4 regions of the Paenarthrobacter sp. NPDC091711 genome follow, and region 2 is predicted to be linked to each of the others. Evidence: riboswitches for the same ligand, from Rfam matches in the RefSeq annotation. Region 2 holds a riboswitch; each other region holds the start of a gene.

Region 1 (4,550 bases), on a different contig from region 2:
CAGGGGCTCGACGGCGGGACAGCGGCTCTTGCGGTGGCCGCCGTCGGGCTTCTCCAAGGTGTGTCAACCGGCCTGGTGGTCGCGCCGAACCAGACACTCACTCTGGCCCATGCGCCCGTGGGCGCCGCCGGAGTGGCTGCAGGGTTCTACCAACTCAGCCAGCGGTTCGCTGCGGCGCTTTGCTCCGCCGCGGCAGCAGGAATGTTCCTTCAAGCGCATAGCGCGGCCACCGGCCAGGCCTCCAAGGACGCCTTCCACCAAGGCATCGTCATGTGCTGCATCTTGCTGGGCGTCGCCTTGCTCGCCGGCGGAATCGACTGGCTGCGCGAGGCGCGGGACCGCACAAAGACAAGTGCCGCCGTCGTGACTTCCGGGAGGGAAGCCGCGACGACGGCTGTGGTGCTGACGCCGGAAGGCCCGACGGCGGCAGGTACTCAGCGCTCGGAAGTCACCGATTCGGTGGACGCCTGAGTAGTGGCGGCGGGCGGTGCCGCTTCGGCGGGCGGTGCGGTGGGCGCCGTGGTGGGGACGCCGGCGTCGCGGAGGGCCGGGAAGCCGCCATCCACATGGACAGCGTTGGCGTAGCCGAGGACCTGGAGCTTCTGCGCGACGGGTCGTGAACCGTTTACAGAGCCGCAGAACACCACGATCTTCTGGTCCTTGCCGGTGACCTGGGGCAGCCGGTGGGCGGATTCCGGGCTGAAGTCCTCATCCACGTGCTCGCGGTTCACCACCACAGCGCCGGGGACTGCGCCGGTGCTGGCGCGGCCGCCTTCGCTGCGGACATCGATCAGCAGGGCGCCTTCTTCGATGAGCTTGGCGGCGGCATCGGCGGTGATCAGCTGGGTGTCCTGGACGGGTTCCTGGGCTTCGGTTTCCTGGGCGGTGGTTTCGATGGACATGGTGCTCCCTTATCTAGGTGGTGGTTGGAAAATCGGAAAAGCTAGAGACCCCATACCTCGGCCAGCAGCTGGTAGGAGTTCTGCCGGTCGGCGGGGTCATGGGCAATGGTGGTGATGAGCAGTTCCTGGGCACTCGTGGCCCGCTGCAAAGTGCGGAGTCCTTCGCTGACCTGGTGGGGGTCGCCCACGAACCGTGTGTCCATGCGATCCTTGATGAGCTCCCCGGCTTCGGCGTCCAAGGAAAGCTCCAGTGCATCCTCCGGTGACGGGTACGGGATGGCGCCGTGGCCGCTGCGGATCCCGTGGACCCAGTGCGCGTAGCCGCGGGCCAAACGCTGGGCCTGGCGTTCGTCCGGGGCTACCAGCACGTCCGCGGAGACGATCACACGCGGTTCCCGCAAGGCCGCGGAGGGTTCGAAGTGAGCCCTGTACTCGGCGATGGAGTCCAGGACGCCTGCCGGTGCCACGTGGTAGTTCGCGCCAAAGGGGATACCCAACTTGCCAGCCAAGCGGGCGCTGGGGCCGGCGGTGGACCCGTGGATCCAAAACTGGGGCGACTGGCCGAGAGCGGGTGTAGCCGTGACTTCCTCACCATGTTTGGTCCTGTAGTCGCCGGTGAAAAATCCGATGATGTCCTGGATATCGTTCTCGAAGTTGTCTGTATCACCGGGGAAGCGACCCAGCAGTTCACCCTGCAGCCGGAACTTCCTGGGCAGGACCGCACCGAAGATGGGGCGCGGCGCGGGGATCAGCAGTCCGTCAACCACACGATCGGTGGGCTCCGAAGCGTCAGCGGGTACCACTCCGGGAGCCGGATCGCTGGGGGATTTGGGCGGGCCGGAGCGGCCAAAGCCCAAGTCCAATCGGTCCGGGAACACGGCGGCCAGTGTTCCAATGCTCTCTGCAATCTGAAGGGGCCGGTAGTTCCCCAGCAGAGTGGCCGCGGTGCCCACCCTGATGGTCTTGGTGGCGGAGGCAACCAACCCGGCCAGAATGTGCGGGGCTGATCCGGCAACGCCGGTGTTGAGGTGGTGCTCGGCCAGCCAATACCGCGAGTAGCCGGAAGCCTCGGCAGCGGCGGCAAGGGCAAGGGTGCTCCGCAGGGCATCGCCGGGAGTCTGGCCGGCGGACACCGGGCTCAGGTCAAGGACGGACAGGGGAGTAACTGGAGGCTTCGGCATGGCACGACACTACGGAGCCGCGCGCAGAGCCCAAAGCCGATCCGTCACCCCGCTCAACCGGACTAAATCCAGCGAAATCCGGCGAAACGGGCCGTCACAACCGACCCTTCAAAAGCCCGAAAATGACGATTCCAGCAGCCCTTTGACGTGGTATTTCCCGCCTTGACGCTGCAAGTCCAGCGGTTTGTACATTCCTTGGACAGCCTCCTAGATTCAAGTTCAGGTCAAGAGTCAGCACGCCAAGGACCGGCTCGTGCTGCGGCAACCCTCAGGCATTACGTGGCGGGGTGCTCCGGAAACAGACCAGGCCGCATCTGCGGCAAGTGAATGTCGTCCCAGCCGCTGTGCGGCCTCTGAAAGAGAGAATCATGCCTTCCACACCTGTACCCGAATTCCGCTCCCGCGTTATCGCGTTGGAGCTCGACGGCGACGGAGCCCACCCCGCGTCGTGGCGCAAGGCCCACCATGATCCGCAGGCGCTATTGGGGGGCCAGCGGATCCGTGAAACCGTCCAGGCAGCGGACATCGCCGGTTTCCATGCGGCCACGTTCAAGGACAGCCGCGTGGTGGATCCTGGAAGCACCGGGATTGCGGGCCGGATTGATGCGATCCAGCGCGCGGCCTTTGCAGCACCGATCACCCGGTCCATCGGTCTTGTCCCTGAGGCCGGAACGCTCTTCACTGAGCCGTTCCATGTAGCCACGCAGCTGGCCAGCCTGGACTACTCCTCCTTGGGGAGGGCGGGTTGGCTGGTCACCGCGGACAACCTGGCCAAGGAAGCCCGTTCCGTAGGGCGCACGCAGTTGCCAGAAGGCGAGGCCGTCAGCGAAGCCGCAGATGTGGTCCAAGCCAGCCGCCGGCTTTGGGACTCCTGGGAAGACGACGCGGTGATCCGTGACGTTGCCACAGGCCGGTACTTGGACCGGGACAAGCTGCACTACGCCGACTTTGACGGTGGACGCTTCTCCGTCAAGGGACCGTCCATCATCCCGCGCCCACTCCAAGGGCAGCTCGTGGTGTTCGCGCCCGCTGAGCTGATTCCCGCCGTCGAGGCTGATGTTGCCCTGATCTCCGCAGACACCACGGACGACCTCCCGCAAGCTGCCCAAGCGGCAGCATCTGCGGGTGCGCCGAGGACCTTGGTGGAGTTGGACGTCATCCTCGATTCCCGGGGGCAGACCGCGGAGGACCGTCTGGCCGAACTGGACTCGTACGAAGAGTGGACGGGCGGTGCCCGCTACGTGGGCAGCGCCGAAGGCTTAGTGGAACTGCTCACCACGCTGTTCGCAGCGGCCGACGGCGTCCGCCTCAAGCCAGCGGTACTGGATGTGGACCTTCCCGAATTGGCTAACAAGGTGCTCCCCGAACTGCACCGCAGCGGGTTGGTGGTGCCGCCGCTTCCGGGCGCCACACTCCGTGAAACCTTCGGTCTTCCCCGTCCCGCCAACCGCTTTGCCGCGGCCTGACGCCGGCTGACCAACGCCCGCCGCCAAGAGCCCACTCACAGAGCCAGATTCAGAGAGCAGAAACATGACCAACCATCACCGCATCGCAGGCAACGGCCAGATCCAGTTTGGCGTCTTCTTCCAAGGCGTCAACCACACCACCGTGTGGAAGGACGCGCAGAGCGGCTCGCAAACCGACTTCGAGTCATTCCGCCGGGTGGCCCAGACAGCTGAACGGGGACTCTTCTCCGCGTTCTTCCTCGGAGAAGGACTCCGCCTCCGGGAACACCTCGGAAAGATCCACGATCTGGATGTTGTGGGCCGTCCCGACGCGCAGACCGCCCTCGCCGCGCTCGCAGCCATCACCACGAATATCGGTTTGGTGGCGACGCAGAACACTACGTACAACGATCCCGCGGACCTTGCCCACCGCTTAGCAAGCCTGGACCTGCTGTCCGGCGGCCGCGCGGCCTGGAACATCGTCACCACGGACAACGCATGGACCGGCGCCAACTTCAGGCGCGGCGGGTTCCTCAAGCACGAGGACCGTTACGTCCGGGCCGAAGCGTTCGTTCAGACAGCAAAGGCTATTTGGGATTCCTGGGCTGACGGCGCAATCGCCGGGTCCCGGAATGATCCACGCTGGCTCCGCGAGGACGCCATCGCCACGGTCAAACGCCAGGATAAGAGTTTCGACGTCGAAATCACCGGCAGGTTGCCGCGCTCCAGCCAGCAGCACCCGGTCTTGTTCCAAGCCGGGGACTCGCCGGACGGCCGCGATTTCGCCGTGCGGAACGCGGACGTGATCTTCTCGGCACATCCGGAACTGGAAGACGCCAAGAAGTTCCGCGACGACATTGTGGCCCGCACCCTTAAAGCCGGGCGTCCGGCAGATGACGTGAAGATCTTCCCCGGCCAGGAGTTCATCCTCGGTGCCACCGCGGCAGAGGCCGAGGAAAAGCACCAGTGGGTCCGCTCGCTGCAAGTGGGTCCGGAAACGGCCATCGCCTACTTGGAACAGT
Region 2 (4,550 bases):
GCCCCGGCAGCATGCGCCAGCTCGCTGACCGCAGCGATGTCCACGATCTCCTGCATGGGGTTGGACGGAGATTCGAAAAAGACCGCGGTAGTGGGCTCGGAGAGGGCTTCGCGCCACTGCTCCAAATCCGGGCCGTCCACGAAGACCGTGTGAACGCCCCAGCGCGGCAGGATCTCATTGAGGATCACAAAGCAGGAGCCGAACAAGGAGCGGGCGGCAACCACGCGGTCGCCGGCAGCCAGCAGGGCACCCAAAGCAGTGAAGACCGCGGACATGCCTGACGCCGTCGCAAAGCAGGCTTCGGTTCCTTCGAGCAGCCGCAGCCGCTCCTGGAAGGTTGCGACGGACGGGTTGCCGTAGCGGGAGTAAACGAAACGTTCGTCCTCACCGGTGAAGGCGCGCTCGGCGGCAGCGGCGGATTCGTAGACGAAACCGGAGTTCAGGAAAACGGCCTCGGACGTTTCCTGGAAATTTGTACGGTCAAGACCACCGCGGACGGCCTGGGTGTCGGGGCTCCAACCGGCGGCGTCGGGATTGAAAGTCACTTACTCGGTCCCCAAATTCGTCGGCAGGCCACGGTTCTTCCAACCGTTCACTGTGCGCTCGCCGTAGCGGTCCGGTTCTCCTTCAAAGCCCTCCAGGACGTTGTAGGCAGTGAAGCCGGCCTGCGTTGCGGCAATGGCGGCGGAGATGGAGCGCTGGCCGGAGCGGCACAGGAACACCAGCTCAACGCCGTCGTCTTCGGGGGCCTGCTGACGCAAATCCTCGATGAAGCGGGAGTTGGGGATACCGCCGGCAAGGTTCCACTGAATGAACAGGGGATCGTTCTCGGTGGCTTTGGTGTCCGGGATGCCGATGTGTGCCCACTCGCCCTCGGTGCGGACGTCCACCAGGATGGCGCCTTCTTCCAACTTGGCCCACGCATCGTGCGGGGTCAGGTCACCTGCGTAGCTCATGCGTGGCCCTCGAATGCTTCGTCGTCGTAGTTCTCCAGCTGGTCCACTGCGGTGGCAACGGCGGCATCGGCATTGGCGATGGCGGCGGGGAGCACGATTGCTTGGGCCACAATAACGTCCGTGCCGTTGAATGTGGCTGCCGGGCTGCCATGGAGCACATAGCCCTCGGCGAGGGCATTGTGGATCCGCTCGCAGAAATCACGGGTGTCCGGGCCTGTAATCAGGCGATAGGAAAGTTTTTCTTCAGTGGGTTCAGGCATAGCTGGTGCTCCTCAGTCACGCTTGCAGTTCGAGTTGTCGATACGCCGAGTAGTCACCTGAGGCACCCCGCCGGAGAGAGGGTTGCCGACCAGCAAGTCAGGGCTTTGCGCTGGTACTCATTACTCAAGAAAAACGTAACATCCACGGGCCTCGGGCTGCACTTGCGGGCTGTTGTCCGGCCGTCATGTTGCGTAATCGGAGGCCGCTTCCCTTATACGTGCTTCAGTGCACGCACTGCGGCGCCCACCGTGGGGAAGAAATGGTCGGGCGTGAACCGGGCTGCCGTGCCCAGCCGGATCAATTTGTCCTTGACAGGTCCCTTCAGTTCGGCGAACACGAGGTCCACACCTTTGCTGGCCAGCCATTCGTCCAGCGTGACGAGGTCATCCAGCGCGGTGGTGTCGATCCCGGTGATGGGCTCTGCGGCGAGGATGACGTGGGTCACCGGGTCCGCAGTCTCCTCCGGGGCCTCGTCCAACTGTTCCCGGACGAAGGCCGCCAGAACCTGCCCGTTGCCGAAGAAGAGAGGTGCATCGAAGCGGAGGATCAGAAGCCCGGGGATGCGCTCGGCGTCGGGGTGCCGCTCGAGGTCGTGATACCCGGGGAGCCCAGCTTCGGCTCCGAGTTCTGTCCGGTAGGGATCCCACGCCCGCCGAACAAAGTCCAGGAGTGCCAAGGCTATGGCTACGACAATTCCCTGCAGTACGCCTACGGTCAGAACTCCCAGGAAGGCTGCCAGCATCACCACCGATTCGCTCCGGCTCAGGCTGAGGAGCCGCTTAACGCCAGCGGGGTCTGCCAGGGCAATGGCCGCCGCGATGACGACGGCGGCCAAGGTTGCGGAAGGAAGGTACCCGGTAACTCCGGGAGCCAGCAACATGAAAGCAACAACCAGCACCGCGCCAACCACCCCGGTCATCTGGGACTTGGCGCCGGCGTCCACAGCCACAGGGGTGCGCGAGGTACTGCCGGAGACAGGGAATCCGCCCAGCAAGCCGGTGGCCGCATTGGCTGCCCCAAGGGCTGCCATCTCCCTGTTGCCCGAGACTTTCTTCCCTTCCTTGGCTGCCAGGGTTTGGGACAGGACGCCAGTATCCGCGAACGCCATGAGGGCAATACCGGCCGCAGCGGGAAGCAGCATCAGAGCGTCAGCCCAGCCTATGCCGCCGAGCGCGGGCATCGGCAGCCCCTGCGGCAAAACCCCGGTGACCTTGACGTCGTCGTTCAGGCCCCAAACGGCCGTTGCAACGCATGAGCCCACCACCGCCAGCAGGACGCCGGGCACCTTCCACTTCAGAAGTTTGGGGATCCAGATGAGCGCGAGTGAACCTAAGCCCAGCAGCAGCGCGGTGATGTTGACTCCGCCGCCCAGCAACCCGGTGGTGACCTTCGCGAGCTTTTGCCAGATGTCGCCGTCGGCCTCTATCCCCAGGAACGCCGGGAGCTGGGACAACGCCACCAGCAAAGCGATCCCGTTGAGGTATCCGAGCCGGATGGGTTTGGACAGCAGCCCGGTGATGGCACCGAGTTTCAGTGCGGAGCCCGCGAGCATGATCACCCCGATCAACACAGCCAACAGCCCGGCGAGTGCCACCGATCTTTCACTGCTGCCGGCTGCAAGCGGAACAATAGCTGCGGCGATCATCGGGGCAAGGGAGGAATCTGGTCCCAACACGAGAATGCGGGATGGCCCCACCACGGCGTAGACCAGCAACGGGATCACCGTGGCGTAGAGCCCGGTGACAGGGGGCAAACCGGCCGCCTGCGCGTAGGCCATGCCCGCAGGCACCAGCAGGGCGAACAGTGCAGCACCCGCCACGGCGTCGTGCCGCAGCCATTCGCGTTTGTACCCCTTGAGTGCCCAGACGCCCGAAAGGCGATCCTTGGCGGAAGTGCGGGTGGCTGAACTCATACAGCGATCATTGCGGACCCACGGTGTTTGCGGAACAAGGTGAACGCTGTATGTGGAAAATGCAACCATCATGAGTCCGGCCCAAATGTGACGTCCCGGGAGCATAATTGACCCAGTACGACCCCCTGTAACTTCGCATGAAATCAGGTCGCGGTGAACGGACAAAGCAGTTCTACACTCAAGCCCATGCTGCACTTTGGATGGTTCGTAGGCCACGGTTTCGGTGTTCAGGGCTGGGGGACTCCCGGCTATGGCCTGGGCTATGACTGGAAGAAACCCGCCCTGTATCAGGAGGCCGTCCGGGCGTTTGAACGATCCGGGTTGGACCTGTTCATCATTGAAGATTCCCTCACCGTTCCGGACACCTATGGCGGCACAGCCGAGGTATCCCTGGCGCACGCGTCGTTCGCCCCGAAGCATGATCCGTTGGCGTTGGTCCCTTACCTTCTCTCCGCCACCGAGCACCTCGGGATCGTCCCGACGGTCAGCGCCTCCTTCTACCCGCCTTTCACGGCCGCCCGGCTCCTGGCTACGCTGCAGCACTTCTCCGAAGGGCAGCTTGGCTGGAACGTTGTCACTTCCGGCAGTGACCTCGCCGCGCAGAACTACGGCCTGGACCAACAGATCGAGCATGACCTCCGGTACGAGAAAGCGGAGGAATTCGTCGACGTCGTCAGGCGGCTTTGGCGCAGTTGGGAACCGGGAGCCGTGCTTGAGGATGTTGACGCGGGGGTGTTCGCGGACCACAGCAAGGTGCACCCCATCAACCACCAGGGTGACTTCTTCAAGGTCAGGGGCCCACTGAACACTGCGCCTTTACCCGAGGAACCTGTGCTGGTTCAGGCCGGTGCTTCTCCCCGGGGCAAGGCATTTGCCGGCGGCAATGCTGACGTGGCCATTGCCCTGGCCCGTGGCGTTGACGGGATGAAGTCCTACCGGGACTCGATTCGCGCAGAAGCTGTGAAGGCCGGCCGCAATCCCGACGACGTCAAGGTACTTTTCGTCCTGAAGCCCACCGTTGTTGGTTCCCCGGCCGAGGCCGAGGAGTTGCGGGCCCAGAGGCGGGAACTCACCCAACGCGACATCGACAGCCAGTTGAACTCCATCTCCTACCTCTCCGTGATCGACTTCAAACAGTTCGACCTCGACGCTCCACTGCCTGAATTGAGCACCAACAGCAACCAGGGCACCCTGGAGCATTTCGCCAAGGCCGCACCTCCGGGTTCCACGCTGCGCCAGATCCTGCAGGCCCGCAGCGGCGGCGCGGGCGACTCGATCATCGGCACGGCAGGCGAGATCGCGGACTACCTGGAGTCGACAGGGTCCGAGGTGGGCGGCGATGGGTTCCTCTTTTCCGGCTTCGTGGACCCGGTGACGGTGCACAGCGTGCTGGACAAGCTCACGCCTGAACTACGGCGTCG
Region 3 (4,550 bases), on a different contig from region 2:
CGGCAGCAAAGCCACGCAGACCTCCGGCATCGTCATGCTCGCCTACACGCTGATGCTGTGTGCCACGTCCACCGGCGCGTACGCCACCATCTTCGTGGTGCTGTTCGACTGGGAGCGTTGGCTGGCTATCGCCGTTGGCGGCGCGATCGTCCTTGTCTACTCGACCATTGGCGGCATGTGGTCCATCACGTTGGCCGACCAGGTCCAGTTCATCATCAAGACCGTGGGTATCTTCTTCCTGATGCTCCCGTTCGTCCTGAACGCAGCCGGCGGCATGGACGGCATCCGTGAGCGCCTCGACGCAAGCTTCTTCCAGATTGACGGCATCGGCATCCAGACCATCATCACGTACTTCGTGGTCTACACACTGGGTCTCCTGATCGGCCAGGACATCTGGCAGCGCGTCTTCACTGCCAAGACCCCCACCGTTGCCCGTTGGGGCGGCGCAACTGCCGGCGTTTACTGCATCCTTTACGGCATCGCCGGCGCCCTGATCGGCCTGGCCGCCCGCGTTGCCTTGCCGGACATTGACGTCGCCAACCTCGGCAAGGACGTGGTGTACGCAGAGGTCGCAACCCACATCCTGCCTGTCGGCATCGGCGGCCTGGTCATGGCTGCAGCTGTTGCAGCAATGATGTCCACGGCTTCCGGCGCCCTGATCGCCGCGGCAACGGTGGCCCGCGCCGACGTCGTCCCGTTCGTGGCCAGCTGGTTCGGCAAGACCATCAACACTGATGACACCGAAAACCCCGAGCACGACGTCAAGGCCAACCGCTACTGGGTCCTGGGACTCGGCATCGTTGCCGTGCTGATCTCCATGGCAGCGCAGGACGTGGTGGTTGCCCTGACCATCGCCTACGACATCCTGGTGGGTGGCCTCCTGGTAGCCATTCTCGGCGGCCTCGTGTGGAAGCGCGGAACCGGAATCGCCGCGGCGTGGTCCATGGCCATCGGGTCGGTCCTGACCCTCGCGTTGCTGATCCTCTTCGCCGTAGGAGCGATCCCGAGCGCGGACGGCGTCTACGCCAACGAGCCGATCTACTTCGGCCTGGCAGCCTCGTTCGTCGCCTACGTAGTGATTTCGCTGCTCACCCCGCCCACCGATCCCGCGGTTCGCGAGGCCTGGGACAAGCGAGTGGCTGGTGCCGTCTCGGAAGAGCTTCCTCCTGAGGCCCACCCGGTCAGCAGCCACAAGTAAAAAGAGACAAGTACGACGGCGGCGCCTCCCCTTTCCGGGGTGGCGCCGCCGTTGTTTTGTCCCCAGGAGAAACGTCCACCCGGCAGGTGCGTTGCGGGGCCCACTCTGCGCCCCAAAACCCCACCCAAACACGCACACCAGGCCCCACAACGGGTATCCCTAGCAATGGGGTAGGGTGGTCCCAGCTTCAAGAGATGTGGCGCCAAGCTCCGACTTGCCACGCACCAACCCCATGTTCACGGGTGGTTCGGATGAGGAAGCGGCCCGTCCCGGACCAGAGACAACCGAGCGGGCAAGAGCACTCCACCAAGGAGCAGTCCCTTGCCGTACCAAGGCGATATCACCCCGGCAGCAGCCAGCACCCCAGCAATTGTGAGCACCCCAGACACAACAGCCACCACCACGGTCGCGGTGATTCCCGCCGTCGACCTCTTCCTGGGCACGGTGACCATCCTGGCCGGGAACGGCGCCACGGCCCGAACCGGGCGCTTCGGGCATCCCCACCCGCAATTGATCGCGCAGGCGTTGGCCCACGCGGTCCGGCCAACGCGTTGGTGTGAAGTGTCAAGGACGCTAACGGTGACTGTCGCCGCGGCGGGCCGGCGCGGCGGTGTGCAGCGGCACTTCACACTTAGCCACGAAGATCCGGCCTAGCTTTCCTCGTCCTCCGCACGGAACTCTTCGGTTTCGTCGATGGGGACCACGCGTTCGTCGTCGTCGGGGGCGTCTACTTCCTCAACCCAGGGCTGGTCCACTTCCTGGTCCTCGGCGTAGTCGTAGGCGGGGTCGGACTCAATGGTGGTCCGTTCCTGGTAGTTGGCGTGTGATTCGGTGGTGTTCATGGTGCAACCTCCGTCTCGTGGGCCGGTGTTCACGGGCCGGCTCAGCCCGTTGACCCGAATGCAGGAATCCAGGAGTGGGAGGACCCCAATCCCCTGTCCTTCCATCTGAGCACCGGCATAGGCAAGGGTCAAGGAGCGCCGAAAATTACGGTGCACCGAACATTCCGGTTAAGGAATACCAGCCAAAAATCCGCGCGGATAAGCGGTAGTGTGGGGCGTGCAATGGGGCCGCACCTACCCCACCCAGCACAGGAGACAAAGTGCAGATGCACCAGGAATCCCATAGTTCGTCGAGCCCCGCTCCGGACCCCACCCCCGAATCAGCAGCCGCCGAAAACACTGGTACCCAACCCCCGCCGCCGTCGCACGCGGACATCCGCCGCTGGCGCCAGTACCTGGCTGACGAGCGTGCCGAGGCCGCCGTGTACCGCGAACTTGCCCAGCGGCGTGACGGTGAGGAACGCCAAATTCTGCTCGCCTTGGCCGAAGCCGAAGGCCGGCACGAGGCCCACTGGCTCAAGCTCCTTGGTGAGCACGCCGGAATGCCCAAAGCAGCATCCACCCGAAGCCAGTTCCTGGGATTCCTTGCCCGTAACTTCGGCTCCGTCTTTGTGCTTGCCTTGGCCCAGCGTGCCGAAGGCCGTTCCCCCTATGGCACGGAGCCTGCAGCAACACCTGCCATGGTGGCCGATGAACAAATTCACGAAGAAGTAGTCCGGGGCCTGGCCACGCGTGGGCGCAACAGGCTCTCCGGGACATTCCGCGCCGCCGTTTTTGGCGCCAACGACGGCCTGGTCAGCAACCTTTCGTTGGTGATGGGCATGGCAGCAACCGGTGTGCCCAGCCCCGTGGTCCTGATGAGTGGCGTGGCAGGTTTGTTGGCCGGTGCACTGTCCATGGGCGCGGGCGAGTACGTTTCGGTCCGCTCCCAGCGGGAACTCCTTAACGCCACGTTGCCCACGCAGGCAACCTTGACGGCCGCGCCGTCGTTGGACATCGAACACAACGAGCTGGTCCTGGTGTACCTGGCCAGGGGCATGACCCACGAGGCCGCGGAACACCGCGCCGCCGAGCGTATGGGATTGTTCAGCTGCGACTGCGATCCGAGCCTGTCCTTGCAGCCTGAAAAACCGCCCGCGGATGAGCACGAATCCGTTGGCTCGGCGTGGGGCGCTGCGCTGTCCAGCTTCTGCTTCTTCGCCTCGGGCGCCATCGTGCCCATCCTCCCGTTCATCTTCGGAATGACGGGCATTGCGGCCTTGATGGTGGCCGGGGTTTTGGTGGGCCTGGCGCTCCTGGCCACCGGCGCCGTGGTCGGCTTGCTGTCCGGAACGTCACCGTTGAGCCGCGGGCTGCGGCAGCTGGCCATTGGCTTGGGAGCGGCCGCCGCCACCTATGGACTGGGCCTGGTGTTCGGAGCAACCATCATTTAAGTTTGGACTGCCCATAAGTTTGGACGGCTCGGGCCGCAGACCGTAATGTGGGTTCGTCCTCCTCGCTGCCCCGCGTGACCAGGGCATCAGGAATGGAGAACCGTGGACCGGAGCGGGAAACAACGCGCGCGCCAAAACACCGGCGCAGTGGCGCAGTGGTGCGGGTTCTCCGCGGCGTCCTCATGGCCGCAATTGCCGCCGTCGTGGCTGTTCTGGTGAGTGGGTACCTGCAGGGCGATCCCCGCATTACCGCCCTGTTCCCGGGCCTGAGCATTCCGGGCGCCCCGCAGAACGCGCCCGGTGTTGCCGAAACACCGCGTGACCCGAAGACGCCGCCGCCAGGACTTGAGGAGGCGGACGCCCCACTGGCCTCGCCGTCAGCGCCCGGCACCACCAACGATTCGTATAAGTTCCTGGCCACCAACGACGACGGCACGCCGGTAGGTTATTCGCCGTGCCGTCCGCTTCATTACGTCGTCAACAATGCCACCGCACCCGCTGGTTCCGATGATTTGCTGGCCACCGCCTTGGCTAATATCTCAGCAGCGTCCGGCATTCAGTTCATCAACGACGGCACCACGGACGAGCTGCCCGTTGACCGACGCGAGCCATATCAGCCTTCCAAATACGGCGACCGGTGGGCTCCCCTGCTGATCTCCTGGACCACGCCCGTGGAAGCCCCTGCGCTGGCCGACAACGTCATAGGGACCGGCGGCAGCACCATGTACTCCCTCAACAAGGGTCCCAAAAGCTACATCACCGGGAGCCTGGAGCTCGATACGCCGCAGGTAGCGGAACTCCTTGCCAGTCCAGGCGGGGCCGATTACGTCCTGGCCGTCATGCAACACGAGCTGGGGCACGTGATGGGTTTGGATCATGTGGATGATCCGATCCAACTGATGTACCCGGAAATCGGAGCTCCGGACGGACTCGCGGCGGGCGACCTGAATGGCCTGCATCTTCTTGCCTCGGCGCCCTGCCGCAAGGACATCTAGGCGCCTTTCGCTGATGGAGCAGCTCCGCCATGGACTCCCGGCGGAGCGGGACTTATGCTGGCCAATACGGCCGACGGCGGCG
Region 4 (4,550 bases), on a different contig from region 2:
GGTCACGGCCTCGGATGTTGAGCAGGCCGTAGCTGATGGAACCATTCTGCGGACACACATCCTGCGCCCCACCTGGCACTTTGTGCACCGGGACGACCTCGGCTGGTTGATGGGATTGTCCGCAGATCGCCTCCACCAGGGCAACAAAGGCATGTATCGCCAAACAGGAATCGATGAGGACGCTGCTGCAAGGAGCGGCCAAATCATGGCTGCGGCAGTGGCGGACGGGGCCCACAAGACACGCGAGGAACTGGCCCAGGTCCTGGGAGAGGCGGGCTTCCCCAGCAAGGGCCTGGGCTTCATTTACCACCTCATGCATGCCGAAATCAGCCGCGTCCTGGTCAGCGGCTCCCCCGTCCGATCCGCAGGGGGTGCCCTGAAACAGACGTACGCCCTGTTCGAGGAACGCGTTCCCGGTTTCCTCGCCGCACCGTTGGCCGGGGAGGATCGTGAACAGGCGCTTGGGCAATTGACGCTGCGGTACTTCAGCAGCCGGGGCCCCGCAACCGTGAAGGACTGTGCGGTGTGGTCCGGGCTGACCATGAAGGACGTGAAGCGTGGCATCCAGGTAGCCCAGGACATCTCTCCCGGCAGTTTGGGCACCCTTCTGCTCGATGGGCTTGAGTATTATCTGGCTGCGGAGGAAGTGGCCACCCTCGCCAGCGGGGACCCCTCCTGGACGACTGAGGATCCTGAGCTCCCCCGCATTGACCTCATCCAGTGCTACGACGAGTACGTGATGGGCTACTCGCAGTCCCGGCACTTCCTGGGCGGAACGGCGCCCTACTTCCCCGAGGACAACGGACCCATGCACGTGGTCCTGTTGGATGGCAGGTTGGCCGGATGGTGGCGTCACGGATTCTCCGGCGGGGCGTGCGAGCTGGACGTGCGAATGAACCGGCCTGCCACTGCGCAGGAGCAGGCCGCCCTGCAGGCCGAGGTGGATCGTTATGGCCGGTTTCTGGGCATGGACGTCACGCTGGTGTGACGTGGCGGGAACGGTCCAAGGGCACAGGACTAAGCTGGGGTGAGACCTAGGAGGCCTGCACTGTGAACAATCTGATCTTCTGGATCATCGTCTGCTCGTGGCTGATTCCACTCGGAATCCGCATGTACAACCGCTCCCGGGCGCGCCGGATCCAACACGGAGACTTCCGCGCCCCCGAGTACCCGCAGCAGAATCTGCCCGGCCCAGGCTACCCGCAGCAGGACTACCGGGGGCAGGATCACCCGGGACAGGGCTACCCCGGGCAAAATTACCCGTCGCAGAATTTCCCGTCGCAGAGCTCCCCGGGTCAGGGATACCCAGGCCAGAGCTATCCGGGTCAGGGCTATCCGGGCTATCCGTCCGAGCCGGCCGTCATCCGCCCGGTGGATGACGCGCCGCAGTCCGGGCCGCCGTCGAGCCCGTCATCCCCCAGCACGTTTCCCGCAACGAACGGTTCTGAGCCGCAGGGATACCGGGCGCGCAAGCTGGCAGAGCTGGACGCGAAGTTCAGCAACGGCGAGATCGCCATGGAGGATTACATGAGGCAGCGCGGCGACATCATGAACGGCTAAAGCTTAGGCAAAAAATGCTTCGCGGAGCTGCTCGGAGAGCTGGCCGATTTCGGTGAGGAAGCCATCGTGGCCAATCGGAGCCTCAATGACGTGAACCGGCACTTCGCCGGGGAGCGCTGCGGCCAGTTCCCGTGATTGAGCCGGGAAGTAGAGCCTGTCGCTGTCCACGGCCGCCACGAAGAACTCAGCCGTAGCACCGGAAAGCGCCGTTTCCAACGAGCCGCGACCCCTGGTGACGTCGTGGGACATCAATGCCTCGGTGATGGCGATGTAGCTGTTGGCGTCAAAGCGGCGGACCAGTTTGGTTCCTTGGTGGTCCAGGTAACTTTCCACTTGGTAGCGGCCGCGCTCGCCCAATACGGCGGCCAGCGGAGTCTCCTGGTGCTGGGCTTGCCGGCCAAAGCGGACGTCCAGCTCCAACGCCGAGCGGTACGTGATGTGGGCGATGCGCCGGGCCAATGCCAAACCGTGCTCGGGCGCGGTATCTCCGTAGTAGTCGCCGTTGTTGAAGTTCGGGTCCTGCTTGATGGCAAGGGTTTGGGCTTGGGCGAAAGCAATCTGCTCGGCCGTGCTGTAGGCGCCCACCGAAATGACGGCACAACGTTTTACCCTGTCTGGGAAGGTCACAGCCCACTCAAGGGCGCGCGCGCCACCCATGGATCCGCCCAATACGGCGTGCCAGGCCTCGATTCCCAGGGCATCGGCGAGGCGCGACTCAGCCTCAGTGCTGTCGCGCAGGGTGACCAGCGGGAAACGTGAGCCCCACGGGCGTCCGTCCGGAGCTTCTGATGATGGGCCGGTGCTGCCGTAACAGCCGCCCACGATGTTGATGGAGATGACAAAGAACTTGTTGGTATCGATGGTGGCACCGGGACCAACGAGTTGCTCCCACCATCCTTCCTCGTCAGTGGCTCCGCGGGCTACATGCGTACTGCCAGTGAGTGCGTGCTGGATGAGCACCGCGTTGGAGGCATCGGCGTTCAGCTGCCCCCAGGTCTCATAAGCGAGAACGACGTCGGGCAGGAATCCGCCGGCTTCGAGTTCCAGCGGACCGACGCCGGCGTACTTGACGGTTCCGTCTTCTTCTCCGGATTTTGGAAGGGCTGTAGCAGTAATGGTCATTCCTTTGACACCTTAACCTCGCGCTTGCCCGTCGCCTTGCGTGCGAACAGGCCAGGTCTTCACCCGGGGCACCCCACCGCGGAGGAGGGTTGCCGGCCAGCAAGCCGGGGCTGTGTGCTGGCACTCATGACCTAATACGACGAGTCTAGGAAACACAGGGGGGTTATGGCGAAGAATGTGACAACAGTGTGACGGTTTGAGGTCTCTTCGTTCACGAACCAGGGCCCGGAACTGCCGCCCGGCGAATAATCGTCGGCGCGGGCGGCAGCCGGGTCAGTGCTTTGGGCGCGAGGCGTCAGGCGCCCTTGGCTGCCCGGAATCCGGCTTCGAGGTCCGCGATGATGTCATCCACGTGTTCGATGCCCACGGACAATCGGACCAGGCCGGGGTTGACGCCTGCAGCGAGCTGCTGTTCCACCGTCAGCTGGCTGTGCGTCGTCGACGCCGGGTGGATGACCAGCGAGCGGACGTCACCGATGTTGGCAACGTGCGAGTGCAGCTCCAGTCCGTCCACGAAACGCTTACCGGCTTCCACGCCGCCCTTGATGTTGAAGGCAACAATTGCCCCCGTGCCCTTGGGGCCGTACTTCTGGCCCCGCTGGTACCAAGGGCTGGATGGCAGGCCCGCATAGGCGACCGATTCGACGTCGTCGTGGCCTTCAAGCCATTCGGCCACCTTGGTGGCGTTGGCAACATGACGTTCCACGCGCAGGCTCAGTGTCTCCAGTCCTTGGGCGATGAGGAAGGCATTGAACGGCGACACAGCCGAGCCGAGATCGCGGAGCAACTGGACACGGGCCTTGAGGATGTAGGACAGGTTGGCACCCAGCGCACCGTCCTTGCCCAAATCCCGGGCGTAAACGAGCCCGCTGTAGCTGGGGTCCGGGGTGTTGAATCCGGGGAAGCGTTCCGGATCCTTGCCGAAGTCGAAGTTGCCGGAATCCACAATCACACCTGCGATTGCGGACCCGTGGCCGCCCAGATACTTGGTTGCAGAGTGGACCACAATGTCCGCGCCCCACTCGATGGGACGGATGAGGTACGGCGTTGAAAGGGTGTTGTCCACGATCAGGGGCACGCCGGCCTCGTGGGCGGTGCGTGCGATGCCCTCGATGTCCAGAACGTCCTGCCGTGGATTGGAGACAACCTCGCCGAAGAACAACTTGGTGTTCGGCTGGACGGCGTCACGCCACTGGTCCAGGTTGTCCGGGTCTTCCACGAAGGTGACGGAGATGCCGAACTTCTTCAGGGTGTGTGCCAGCAGGTTGTAGGTGCCGCCGTAAAGGCTGGGGCTGGCCACAATGTGATCGCCCGCTTCGGCAATGTTCAGGATGGCAAAAGTCTCCGCTGCCTGTCCGGAGCTGAGCAGGAGTGCACCCAATCCGCCTTCAAGGCTCGCGACCCGCTGCTCCACGGCATCCTGCGTCGGGTTGCCGATGCGCGTGTAGATGGGAGCCAGCTCGGCCAGGGCAAAACGGTTGGCAGCGCTCTCGGCGCTGGGGAACACAAAAGACGTGGTCTGGTAGATCGGCAGGGAGCGCGCTCCGGTGGCGGAGTCAGGCTCCTGACCTGCATGGATCTGGCGGGTTTCGAAAGACCATCCTTGGGACATGGAGTTCTCCTGTTCGTGGCGCATGGGATTGGCAGGCAATGTGGTGCAGCTGAGCTGGGGCCAGTCTAGGAACTGTCCGGAAGCTAAGACAGCTTTATGACGCCGGTGGAATCAACTGGTCTCTTCGCGTCCTTCCATGACGCTCAGAGCGAAAGTTATACACATCCCACCTTAGTTAGGCTTGACTTAGCTGAGACCCCGATCACAAAGTGCCAAGATGAAGCCATGCGCATGGATCACGTCTCTTACGCCTGTG

What was found. Region 2 has a riboswitch for S-adenosylmethionine ahead of ACIQH5_RS15550 (DUF1737 domain-containing protein). Riboswitches for the same ligand answer to the same signal wherever they lie in the genome.
Region 1: it holds a riboswitch for S-adenosylmethionine, as region 2 does, so the genes downstream of both, ACIQH5_RS17175 (LLM class flavin-dependent oxidoreductase) here and ACIQH5_RS15550 (DUF1737 domain-containing protein) in region 2, are expected to answer to the same signal.
Region 3: it holds a riboswitch for S-adenosylmethionine, as region 2 does, so the genes downstream of both, ACIQH5_RS17470 (hypothetical protein) here and ACIQH5_RS15550 (DUF1737 domain-containing protein) in region 2, are expected to answer to the same signal.
Region 4: it holds a riboswitch for S-adenosylmethionine, as region 2 does, so the genes downstream of both, ACIQH5_RS10115 (homoserine O-acetyltransferase) here and ACIQH5_RS15550 (DUF1737 domain-containing protein) in region 2, are expected to answer to the same signal.

The regions. Positions count from the first base shown of each region.
Region 1 is NZ_JBIVTF010000012.1:118,482-123,031, forward strand. Features, by position in the region: gene ACIQH5_RS17160 (MFS transporter) at 1-471, shown strand, start outside; gene ACIQH5_RS17165 (rhodanese-like domain-containing protein) at 435-902, opposite strand; gene ACIQH5_RS17170 (LLM class flavin-dependent oxidoreductase) at 944-2,083, opposite strand; SAM riboswitch class IV at 2,306-2,415, shown strand; gene ACIQH5_RS17175 (LLM class flavin-dependent oxidoreductase) at 2,452-3,549, shown strand; gene ACIQH5_RS17180 (NtaA/DmoA family FMN-dependent monooxygenase) at 3,614-4,550, shown strand, end outside.
Region 2 is NZ_JBIVTF010000010.1:105,628-110,177, forward strand. Features, by position in the region: gene ACIQH5_RS15540 (O-succinylhomoserine sulfhydrylase) at 1-545, opposite strand, end outside; gene ACIQH5_RS15545 (rhodanese-like domain-containing protein) at 546-956, opposite strand; gene ACIQH5_RS15550 (DUF1737 domain-containing protein) at 953-1,216, opposite strand; SAM riboswitch class IV at 1,230-1,341, opposite strand; gene ACIQH5_RS15555 (SulP family inorganic anion transporter) at 1,429-3,129, opposite strand; gene ACIQH5_RS15560 (NtaA/DmoA family FMN-dependent monooxygenase) at 3,283-4,550, shown strand, end outside.
Region 3 is NZ_JBIVTF010000013.1:52,291-56,840, forward strand. Features, by position in the region: gene ACIQH5_RS17465 (sodium:solute symporter) at 1-1,198, shown strand, start outside; SAM riboswitch class IV at 1,384-1,503, shown strand; gene ACIQH5_RS17470 (hypothetical protein) at 1,520-1,852, shown strand; gene ACIQH5_RS17475 (hypothetical protein) at 1,849-2,040, opposite strand; gene ACIQH5_RS17480 (VIT1/CCC1 transporter family protein) at 2,307-3,473, shown strand; gene ACIQH5_RS17485 (matrixin family metalloprotease) at 3,632-4,468, shown strand.
Region 4 is NZ_JBIVTF010000005.1:76,116-80,665, forward strand. Features, by position in the region: gene ACIQH5_RS10105 (winged helix DNA-binding domain-containing protein) at 1-988, shown strand, start outside; gene ACIQH5_RS10110 (hypothetical protein) at 1,051-1,560, shown strand; gene ACIQH5_RS10115 (homoserine O-acetyltransferase) at 1,564-2,682, opposite strand; SAM riboswitch class IV at 2,698-2,814, opposite strand; gene ACIQH5_RS10120 (bifunctional o-acetylhomoserine/o-acetylserine sulfhydrylase) at 2,978-4,318, opposite strand; gene ACIQH5_RS10125 (VOC family protein) at 4,520-4,550, shown strand, end outside.